Regions from separate parts of the Shewanella sp. GXUN23E genome, predicted to be linked through region 1. Evidence: riboswitches for the same ligand, from Rfam matches in the RefSeq annotation. Region 1 holds a riboswitch; the other holds the start of a gene.

Region 1 (4,379 bases):
GGTGGCATATCCATCCCTTGGTTTGAGGCATATTGCGCCAATTGCCACCAGGGATAAAAAGCCGCCTCATCCATAGCCCCGCCAAATTCATTGGGCATCAGCAGTACACAGGGAATGGCGAATAACCGCGCAGCATCCTTTGCGTATCCAGGACAATACAGGTGTTTACAGGATTTGGGGCCGGTATGCAGATCCAGCACAATATCCGCCCTGTGTGCCATGGCCTGCAGGCTCAGCGCCAAACGCCTGCCAGTGGTCACGCCCCAGGGGGAAGCCAATTGCCGCTCGCATTGCGCCAACAAATGTTGACGATAGGCCTGCAGCATTGCCGCAGGTTCCAGATGGCGATGAGCATCAAACCACTGCGGCAGCTCAGGTGTCAGATCCTGATACTCACGGTTCCAGTTTACCCCTGTGATAGGGTCAAATCTTCCCAGGGTAAATTCACCACTTTTCTGGTTAATCCCCAGTGGATTGGCCAGCGGTACCAGAGTGATGCGCCCAAGCAAATCGAGTTGTTCCAGGCGTTTCATCAACTGGAAAATCACCGCATTGCCCTGCACCTCAGCGCCATGCACATTGGCTTGTATATACACGCTGGGGGCCGCCGGATCCCGTCCCTCAAAGCGGAACACCGGCAGAGTCAGCTCATGCCCGGTAGCCAGCTCCCCCACCTTAACCGTGAATTTCTGCCAGCGGCTCATAACGCTGTCTCAAACAGGTTGGAGTGCAGCGCGGCAACCACGGGAGCGGCATCTTTTTCATCCACCAATACACACAGATTATGAGGGCTTGCCCCCTGACAAATCATGCGCACATTGAATGGCTCCAGCACGGTAAATACCCGACGGCAAACACCTGAGGTAGTGGCAATGCGATTGCCGATAATCGCCACCAGAGCCAGATTGTCTTCCACCGATACCCGGCAGTGCTCTGCCAGCTCCTGCAGCAGGGCTTCACTCAAAAGGCCGGTGCCGGTACTGTCAGAGCCGGTTTTATCCAGCGTCAACGACACATTCACTTCGGAAGTGGTAATCAAATCCACGGATATTCGATGCTTGGCGAGGGTCGCGAAAATATGTGCCAGAAAGCCCTGGGCATGCAGCATCTGCAGGCTGTGCAGATTCAGCAGCGTCTGTCCCCGGCGCAACGCTACCGCCCGATAAACAGGAGGATGCTCAACCTGGTGGCGGATCCAGGTGCCACCACGCTCAGGCTCCTTGCTGGAGCCGACAAATACCTGAATTTGTCGGCGTACTGCAGGTAAGATTGTGGCAGGATGCAGCACTTTGGCGCCGAAGGTCGCCATTTCCGCAGCTTCATTGAAGCTGATTTCCTCCAGAGCCCGGGCACCGGGCGCCAGACGTGGATCTGTGGTAAAAATGCCCGGTACATCCGTCCAGATCTCCACCGCCTCGGCGCGCAGCGCTTCGGCCAGCAGCGCCGCTGAATAATCACTGCCACCACGTCCCAGCGTTGTGGTCTGTCCCTGCTCATCAGCACCGATAAAACCCTGAGTCACAATCAAATTGTCTTTCAGTAGCGGCGCCAGCTCAGTGCTGACCAACGCCTCAATATCAGCAATCTGCGGCTCAGCGCGACCAAAATGGCCATCCGTGCGCATCACCCCGCGCACATCGAAACTGCTGGCTCTGGCGCCCCGTTCACGCAACACTGCGGCAAACAGCAATGAGGAACACAACTCGCCGGTGGACAACAATGCATCCATCAGGTGCTTACCGCGATTCAGTACCAGCGCATCGCTCAGCACCGACATCTGACTCAGCAACTTGTCCAGCTCTGACGCTACCTCGGCCGGACGACCAAGACAATCCAGAATGCCGTACTGAATGGCAGCCACCGACTTGAGCAACTCCAGCCGGCGCTCATCGGTAAGATTTGCCTGAGTCAATTCGACCAGCAGATTGGTAACACCACTGGAGGCACTGACCACAACAATTCGGGTCGCAGGATTGTTCAATACTATGTCGGCGCAACGCCCCATGGCCTGATAATCAGCTACAGAGGTACCACCAAATTTGGCAACAACAGTCATACCGGCCCCTCCACTAAGTAGAATGGACGCCGTAATCTGACTTTTTTGACTTGATAAAACATGACGTTATCTCCGAACTCACATCGTCCGGAGAGCCTGGTGCAGCGACAGCACCCCATGGGGAGGGAAACAATAACTCACCAGAAGCTCTCCACCATATACAGGTGACAATCGTCAGGATTCAACCTGAGCAATCGATACGCCCGGACACAAACCCGGGTATACCTCGGCGTCAATCCCCCTGGGTGAGTTTCAAGCAGGGTTTGTGCCCCTTGACTCACTTACCTGGTTAACGCTCCTCTTCTGTGTAAACGCTGCCTCTAACATGCAGCGGAGTTAAAAACTACCAATCAAGGTTAATAAAAGTCAATCTTTGTTTAATGCACAACAAAAATATTCAACCTGAGCCACCAAAGTAGTCATGCAATTTAAAATTCCAGCTCGGGCAATTCGCTGACCAGCTGCACTCTGGCCGAGAATTCACCCAATTCAATGGCTTCCATTTGTGAATGACAGGGTAGTAACCAAAGTTGTCCATTTTCGACAAAATATATACCCAATTGTCTGAAGTGATTTCCCAGTGCCAGGGCGGCCTGTTTGTCACAAAACAGTGCCCAGCTTCGCTCCATATGTGACAGGTCGGCACTGGCGCCAATCACCCGCCGATAAGGCACGTTAAGCTGTTCGATTTTAGCCTGTAACATCCTGTCATTTAAGCGATTTTGACAATTGGCTAGAGTCGTCCCCATGGGGTTAAAAGCAGTCACAATTGCGAAAGATAATGAAGGGGAAAGAGGTTGAGTAAGCAGGAAAACAGTTTGTTGATAATGATACCAAAGCGAAGACGTGAATTGAGTCATGATTAACTTGTGATTTATCTAAGCCCCGGCCAGTGTAGCCAGTTCCGGATAAAAGGCCAAGCTTTTGTGATTAGTATCACATAGGTATTAAAAACAATCTCAAATAAATTCAGAGGGTAATGAAATTTAGATGATATAGATCACGCCCTCGGCAGGAATTTTTAACATTTAATTTGTTAACAAATGCCTAAAACGAGTACAATAGCCCGGTCTGCTGACTAACCTTCTGAACGCAAGTACAAATCGCTTTCGTTACATCTAACCTGAGTGGTTAATCAGCAAATTGAGAGTTGTACAAATTGTCATCGGTCGGCAAATAAATTTTCGGCCATCACAAAGACACAACGACTGCGGAACTATTCGCATTCAAGTGCATCGAATATTGTACAACTTCGCAATGACCAGTACTCACCCTGGTCGATTGCAAATGGGCTAATCATGGAGTGAGTCGCCGTCCTAATCCCTTCTGTTTTAGAAGAACACTCGCGATATTTACGTTTGGTACGCGCTTGTTAAGGAGATTATTCTCCCGGACGACTGTTTAATGGTTAGCACAGCACCACATTGTCAATTAGGTAAATAGCATGCAAAACCCGCACATTCTGATCGTTGAAGATGAAGCCGTAACCCGTAATACCTTAAGAAGCATTTTTGAGGCAGAAGGATATGTGGTAACTGAGGCCAATGACGGCGCAGAAATGCATAAAGCTTTGCAGGAAAACAAAGTTAATCTGGTTGTTATGGATATCAATCTGCCAGGTAAGAACGGTCTGTTGTTGGCGCGCGAATTGCGTGAAATCAATAACATTGGCCTGATCTTCCTGACCGGTCGTGACAACGAAGTTGATAAGATCCTGGGTCTTGAAATTGGCGCGGACGATTACATTACCAAGCCGTTCAACCCACGTGAACTGACTATTCGCGCCCGTAACCTTCTGACTCGCGTAAATAGCGCAAGCGCTGAGGTAGAAGAAAAGAGTTCTGTAGAATTCTACCGTTTCAACGGTTGGACTCTGGAGATCAACAGCCGCTCACTGATCAGCCCACAGGGTGAGTCATTCAAACTGCCTCGCAGTGAGTTCCGTGCCATGCTGCACTTTGTTGAGAACCCAGGCAAGATCCTCAGCCGTGCCGATCTGCTGATGAAGATGACCGGCCGTGAGCTGAAGCCACACGACCGTACTGTAGACGTGACTATCCGTCGTATCCGTAAGCACTTCGAAAGCCAGCCAGATACGCCTGAAATCATCGCGACTATTCACGGCGAAGGTTACCGTTTCTGCGGCAATCTGGAAGACTAATCCAGTTTGACCGTCATCCAAAAAAGCCAGCACTATGCTGGCTTTTTTATTGGCTCTGTCCCGTCCTGAAATAGGTTGACGACGGATTACTGGCTACTGCTCTTCAGCTGCCGGTCGAGGAAGTCGGCCAGTGAGCGATACAGATGCACCCGCACCTTTTCC
Region 2 (4,379 bases), on a different contig from region 1:
TCAATTCCAATCTTCTGTTCCTGCCAGCAGTGTGGGGGCTATGGCAATACAACAATCGCTGGCGATTGTTTTCCATTTGCTGGCTGTTGGTCAGCCTGATACTTTTCGCTATGCTGCTCTGGTTCGGACAATGGGACTGGCGCAGTTACACCGCCTTAAAAACGGCCGTCTCTATCGCCATATTTATTATCGGTCTGGCAGTGTTGCTTCACCCTGCGACCATCAGACAGTTTAAATATAAGCAGCTGGCAACGGAGTTCGAACAATAGTGCTGACGGATAAAAGGAGACCCGAAAGTCTCCTTTTATAATCAGTATGGGAGTTATTTTCCCTTTGTCAGCGTTGCCGAGTCAGTCCCACAAGGCTTCACGGAAATGCTTGCGACAGACTGACACATAGCTTTCGTTACCGCCAATGGCGACCTGCTCGCCCTCTTTCATGGCATTGCCATTGCCATCCAGACGCAGCACCATGTTGGCTTTACGGCCGCAATGACAGATGGTTTTCAGCTCCACCAGCTTGTCGGCCCAGGCCAGCAGATATTGGCTGCCAACAAACAGCTCGCCCTGAAAATCGGTGCGCAGCCCATAGCACAGCACCGGAATATCCAGCTTATCGACCACGTAAGCCAGCTGTTTGACCTGCTCCTTGCTGAGAAACTGACACTCATCCACCAGCACACAATGCAAGGTCTGGGCAGCATGGGCACTGGCGATCATATCCACCAGATTATCACCGGCACCAAACACCTGAGCATCCGATTCAATGCCTATGCGGGACGCGACTTTGCCCACTCCATATCTGTCATCGATGGAAGCCGTCATCACCAGAGTATTCATCCCACGCTCACGGTAGTTATAAGACGACTGCAACAAAGAAGTGGATTTACCGGCATTCATCGCCGAGTAATAAAAGTAAAGCTGCGCCAAAATTCAGTTCCCCAAAAAAGTGTACGGCGGCATTCTACCATTGCTCAGCGCAGGGCAACACCCATAAAAAACGCGGCACTCAGGCCGCGTTTAACACTGTCATATCGCCGCTCAGCGTGAGCCAGCCTTGATTTTCAGATAGATGATGCTCAGCACAAACAAGCCGCCACAGGTAGCTAGTCCGGCACCAACTGATTCAGTGAAGCCCAGCACTGTGTAACCCACCAGGCTTATCAGCGCGACAATCAGAGCATAAGGCAACTGAGTCACCACATGGTCGATGTGCGGACAGCTGGCACCGGTGGATGACAGAATCGTGGTGTCAGAGATGGGTGAGCAGTGGTCACCAAATACCGCACCGGCCAACACTGACGCCAGCATTGGCAGCATCATGGCAGTGTGACTGCCCATGGCCATATCGGCGGCAATCGGCAGCATAATACCAAAAGTCCCCCAGCTGGTGCCGGTGGCAAAAGCGGTCAACCCAGCCAAAACAAACATCACCGCCGGCAGCATTTCGAACGGAATATTGCCAGACGCCAGACTCGCCATAAACTTACCGGTTTCCATCTGACCAATGACGCCGGCAATGGTCCAGGCGAACAGCAGGATCCAGATAGCAGGCAGCATGGATTTGGCACCGGCAGTCAGGCCTTTGAGGATCAGTTTCTTGTCAATTCCCTGCATCAGCACCATCGCCAGGGTGACACCCAGACCGATCAGCGCACCGAAGAACAGTGACGAACTGACATCAGTATTTTCAAATGCCTTGATTAAGTCGAATGGTTTGCCATCAGCAGCCAGCGCATTGGCGCCGCTGGATACCATAAAATACACAGTCGCCAGCACCAGGGTACCAATCGGCAGGAACAGTCCCATCACTCTGCCGGTGTCGGCTTCAGGCAGATCGGCATCCGCACCCGGCGGTGTCTTGGCAGGATCCCACAACTCGCCCTTCTGGGCATTGCGTTCATGGGTGCGCATTGGTCCCACATCCAGACCAAACAAAGACACACAGATCAGCAGCAACAGCGCAAAAATGGCGTAGAAGTTCATGGGGATCATTTCCACGAATACGCTCAAATGACCGGCTTCACTCATACCATGGGTCGCCAGAATACCGCCGATCAGGGCTATAATGTAAGCTCCCCAGCTGGATACAGGAGAGATCACGCACACAGGCGCTGCAGTGGAATCCAGCAGATATGCCAGCTTGGCGCGGGAAATATAGTATCTGTCGGTCAATGGACGACACACGCTGCCAACCACCAGCGAGTTGAAATAGTCGTCGATAAACACCACGCAGCCGAGGAAAATGGTCAGCAGCTTGGCATCGCGTTTACAGCGAATACGCTGACGGGCCCACTCAGCAAACGCGCGGGCAGCACCACTGACGGTGATAAGCGCAGTAATCATGCCAAGCAGGATCAAAAAACCGAGAATATAGACGTTCCAGCTGTTCAGAGCACCGTCGTCCCAGAACAGTTTAGTGACGCGATCCCCCAGATACAGGGCGGTATCGCTGATATTGAATTGGGTCAGCAACAAACTGCCCAACAGGATCCCTACCCCCAAAGACAATAATACCCGGCGCGTCAAAATCGCCAGGAGAATGGCCACCACAGGCGGCAGCAAAGAAAACGCCGAATCGGCATAGCTGATAACTGTCATAATTGTTTTATTTTCTTTCGTTGTTTAATACGACGAATGGAGAACACTGAAGGAATGGGGATAAGTCACGGCCATGCGAAGACATCGCATGGGTATGCAGAGCACCTGTCCTGTCAGTAGCGCTCCATAGTAATGGCTTTCCATCATCCCGGTGGAAAATACTATGGCAGTGCTGTCCCTGTTCGGTAACAGCCCCAGCGATTGGCCCTGATAAACTCAATCACTTCGGCACCAACTCCTTTCCCGATCGATCACTGGTATCACCCTGGCAATCGGTACTGATAGGTGGCGCAACCTCTACTTAAGAACACCTTAATCTCAGGCGTGAGGGAGATAAAACCATAAGCGGTTGGGATATTGCTACCCCAAAACCGCTTCAAAACTGCTTATCGTGACCGGGCTCACAGATTAAAGCATATCGGTCAGTGCAGGAACAGCCTCAAACAAATCTGCCGCCAGGCCGTAATCGGCAACCTGGAAAATCGGCGCATCCGGATCCTTGTTGATTGCCACAATCACCTTGGAATCCTTCATACCTGCCAGATGTTGAATGGCACCGGAAATACCCACCGCAATATACAGCTCGGGGGCAACAATTTTACCTGTCTGCCCGACCTGCAAATCGTTGGGTACGAACCCGGCGTCCACCGCAGCGCGGGAGGCCCCCACCGCAGCCCCGAGTTTATCCGCCAACGCTTCGAGCAAAGCGAAGTTTTCACCGCTGCCCATGCCGCGGCCACCGGAGACAATAATGCCGGCATTGCCAAGTTCAGGACGTTCAGATCTGGTCAACTCCTGGGAAACAAACTCAGTATTGGCTGCATGCACTGCTGCAACAGGTTGCACCTGTGCACTGCCATCATTGCCAACGGCATCAAACGCACTGGTGCGGATTGTCATTACCTTCTTGTCATCCAGACTCTTGACGGTCGCCATCGCATTACCGGCATACACAGGGCGAACAAAGGTGTCGGCATCCACAATGCTGACCACCTCAGATAGCTGAGATACATCCAGCAACGCAGCAACCCGTGGCAACAGATCTTTACCCTGACTGCTCGCTGCAGCCAGAATGTGGCTGTAGTCAGGAGCGGCATCAACCACCACAGGAGCCAGATTCTGTGCCAGATGGGCGCCGTATACGGCATTGTCAGCCAGCAATACCTTACTGACACCACTGAGCTGGCTTGCAGAGCGAGCAACACCGGCACAATCATGACCGGCCACCAGCAAATGAATATCGCCGCCGATTTGCGAGGCAGCATTGATGATCTTGGCCGTTTCAGGCTTCAGACTGACATTGTCATGTTCTGCAATTACTAGAATGGTCATTTAGATCACCTTGGCTTCGTTTTTCAGTTTATCAACCAGAGCCGCAACCGACTCGACCATGACACCGGCCTGGCGGGCAGCCGGAGGCGTCACTTTCAGCACCTGCTGGTGAGTTTTCAGCGTTACCCCCAGCTCAGCAACGGACACCACATCCAGTGGTTTGCGCTTGGCTTTCATGATGTCCGGCAACTTGGCGTAACGGGGCTCATTCAGACGCAGGTCAGCAGTCACCACGGCAGGCAACGGCATGCTGAGGGTTTGCAGTCCGCCATCAACTTCACGGATCACCGTCAGGCGCTCGCCCTCAACCCTGATATTGGATGCAAAGGTTGCCTGCGGGGCATTCATCAATGCCGCCAGCATCTGTCCGGTCTGATTGTTGTCACCATCAATGGACTGCTTACCCAGAATAATTAATCCGGCCTGCTCTTTGTCCTGCACCGCTTT

Evidence for each region. Region 1 has a riboswitch for lysine ahead of lysC (lysine-sensitive aspartokinase 3). Riboswitches for the same ligand answer to the same signal wherever they lie in the genome.
Region 2: linked by a shared signal. The riboswitch ahead of ACRRUX_RS09560 (Na+/H+ antiporter NhaC family protein) and the one ahead of lysC (lysine-sensitive aspartokinase 3) in region 1 are both predicted to bind lysine.

What each region holds. Positions count from the first base shown of each region.
Region 1 covers NZ_JBOZWP010000004.1:93,191-97,569, forward strand. The annotation lists gene ACRRUX_RS05530 (succinylglutamate desuccinylase/aspartoacylase family protein) at 1-704, opposite strand, end outside; gene lysC (lysine-sensitive aspartokinase 3) at 701-2,056, opposite strand; lysine riboswitch at 2,193-2,367, opposite strand; gene ACRRUX_RS05540 (DUF3293 domain-containing protein) at 2,485-2,916, opposite strand; gene arcA (two-component system response regulator ArcA) at 3,501-4,217, shown strand; gene ACRRUX_RS05550 (DPP IV N-terminal domain-containing protein) at 4,304-4,379, opposite strand, start outside.
Region 2 covers NZ_JBOZWP010000008.1:104,830-109,208, forward strand. The annotation lists gene ACRRUX_RS09550 (hypothetical protein) at 1-269, shown strand, start outside; gene ACRRUX_RS09555 (thymidine kinase) at 351-929, opposite strand; gene ACRRUX_RS09560 (Na+/H+ antiporter NhaC family protein) at 1,041-2,600, opposite strand; lysine riboswitch at 2,710-2,908, opposite strand; gene ACRRUX_RS09565 (electron transfer flavoprotein subunit alpha/FixB family protein) at 3,009-3,932, opposite strand; gene ACRRUX_RS09570 (electron transfer flavoprotein subunit beta/FixA family protein) at 3,933-4,379, opposite strand, start outside.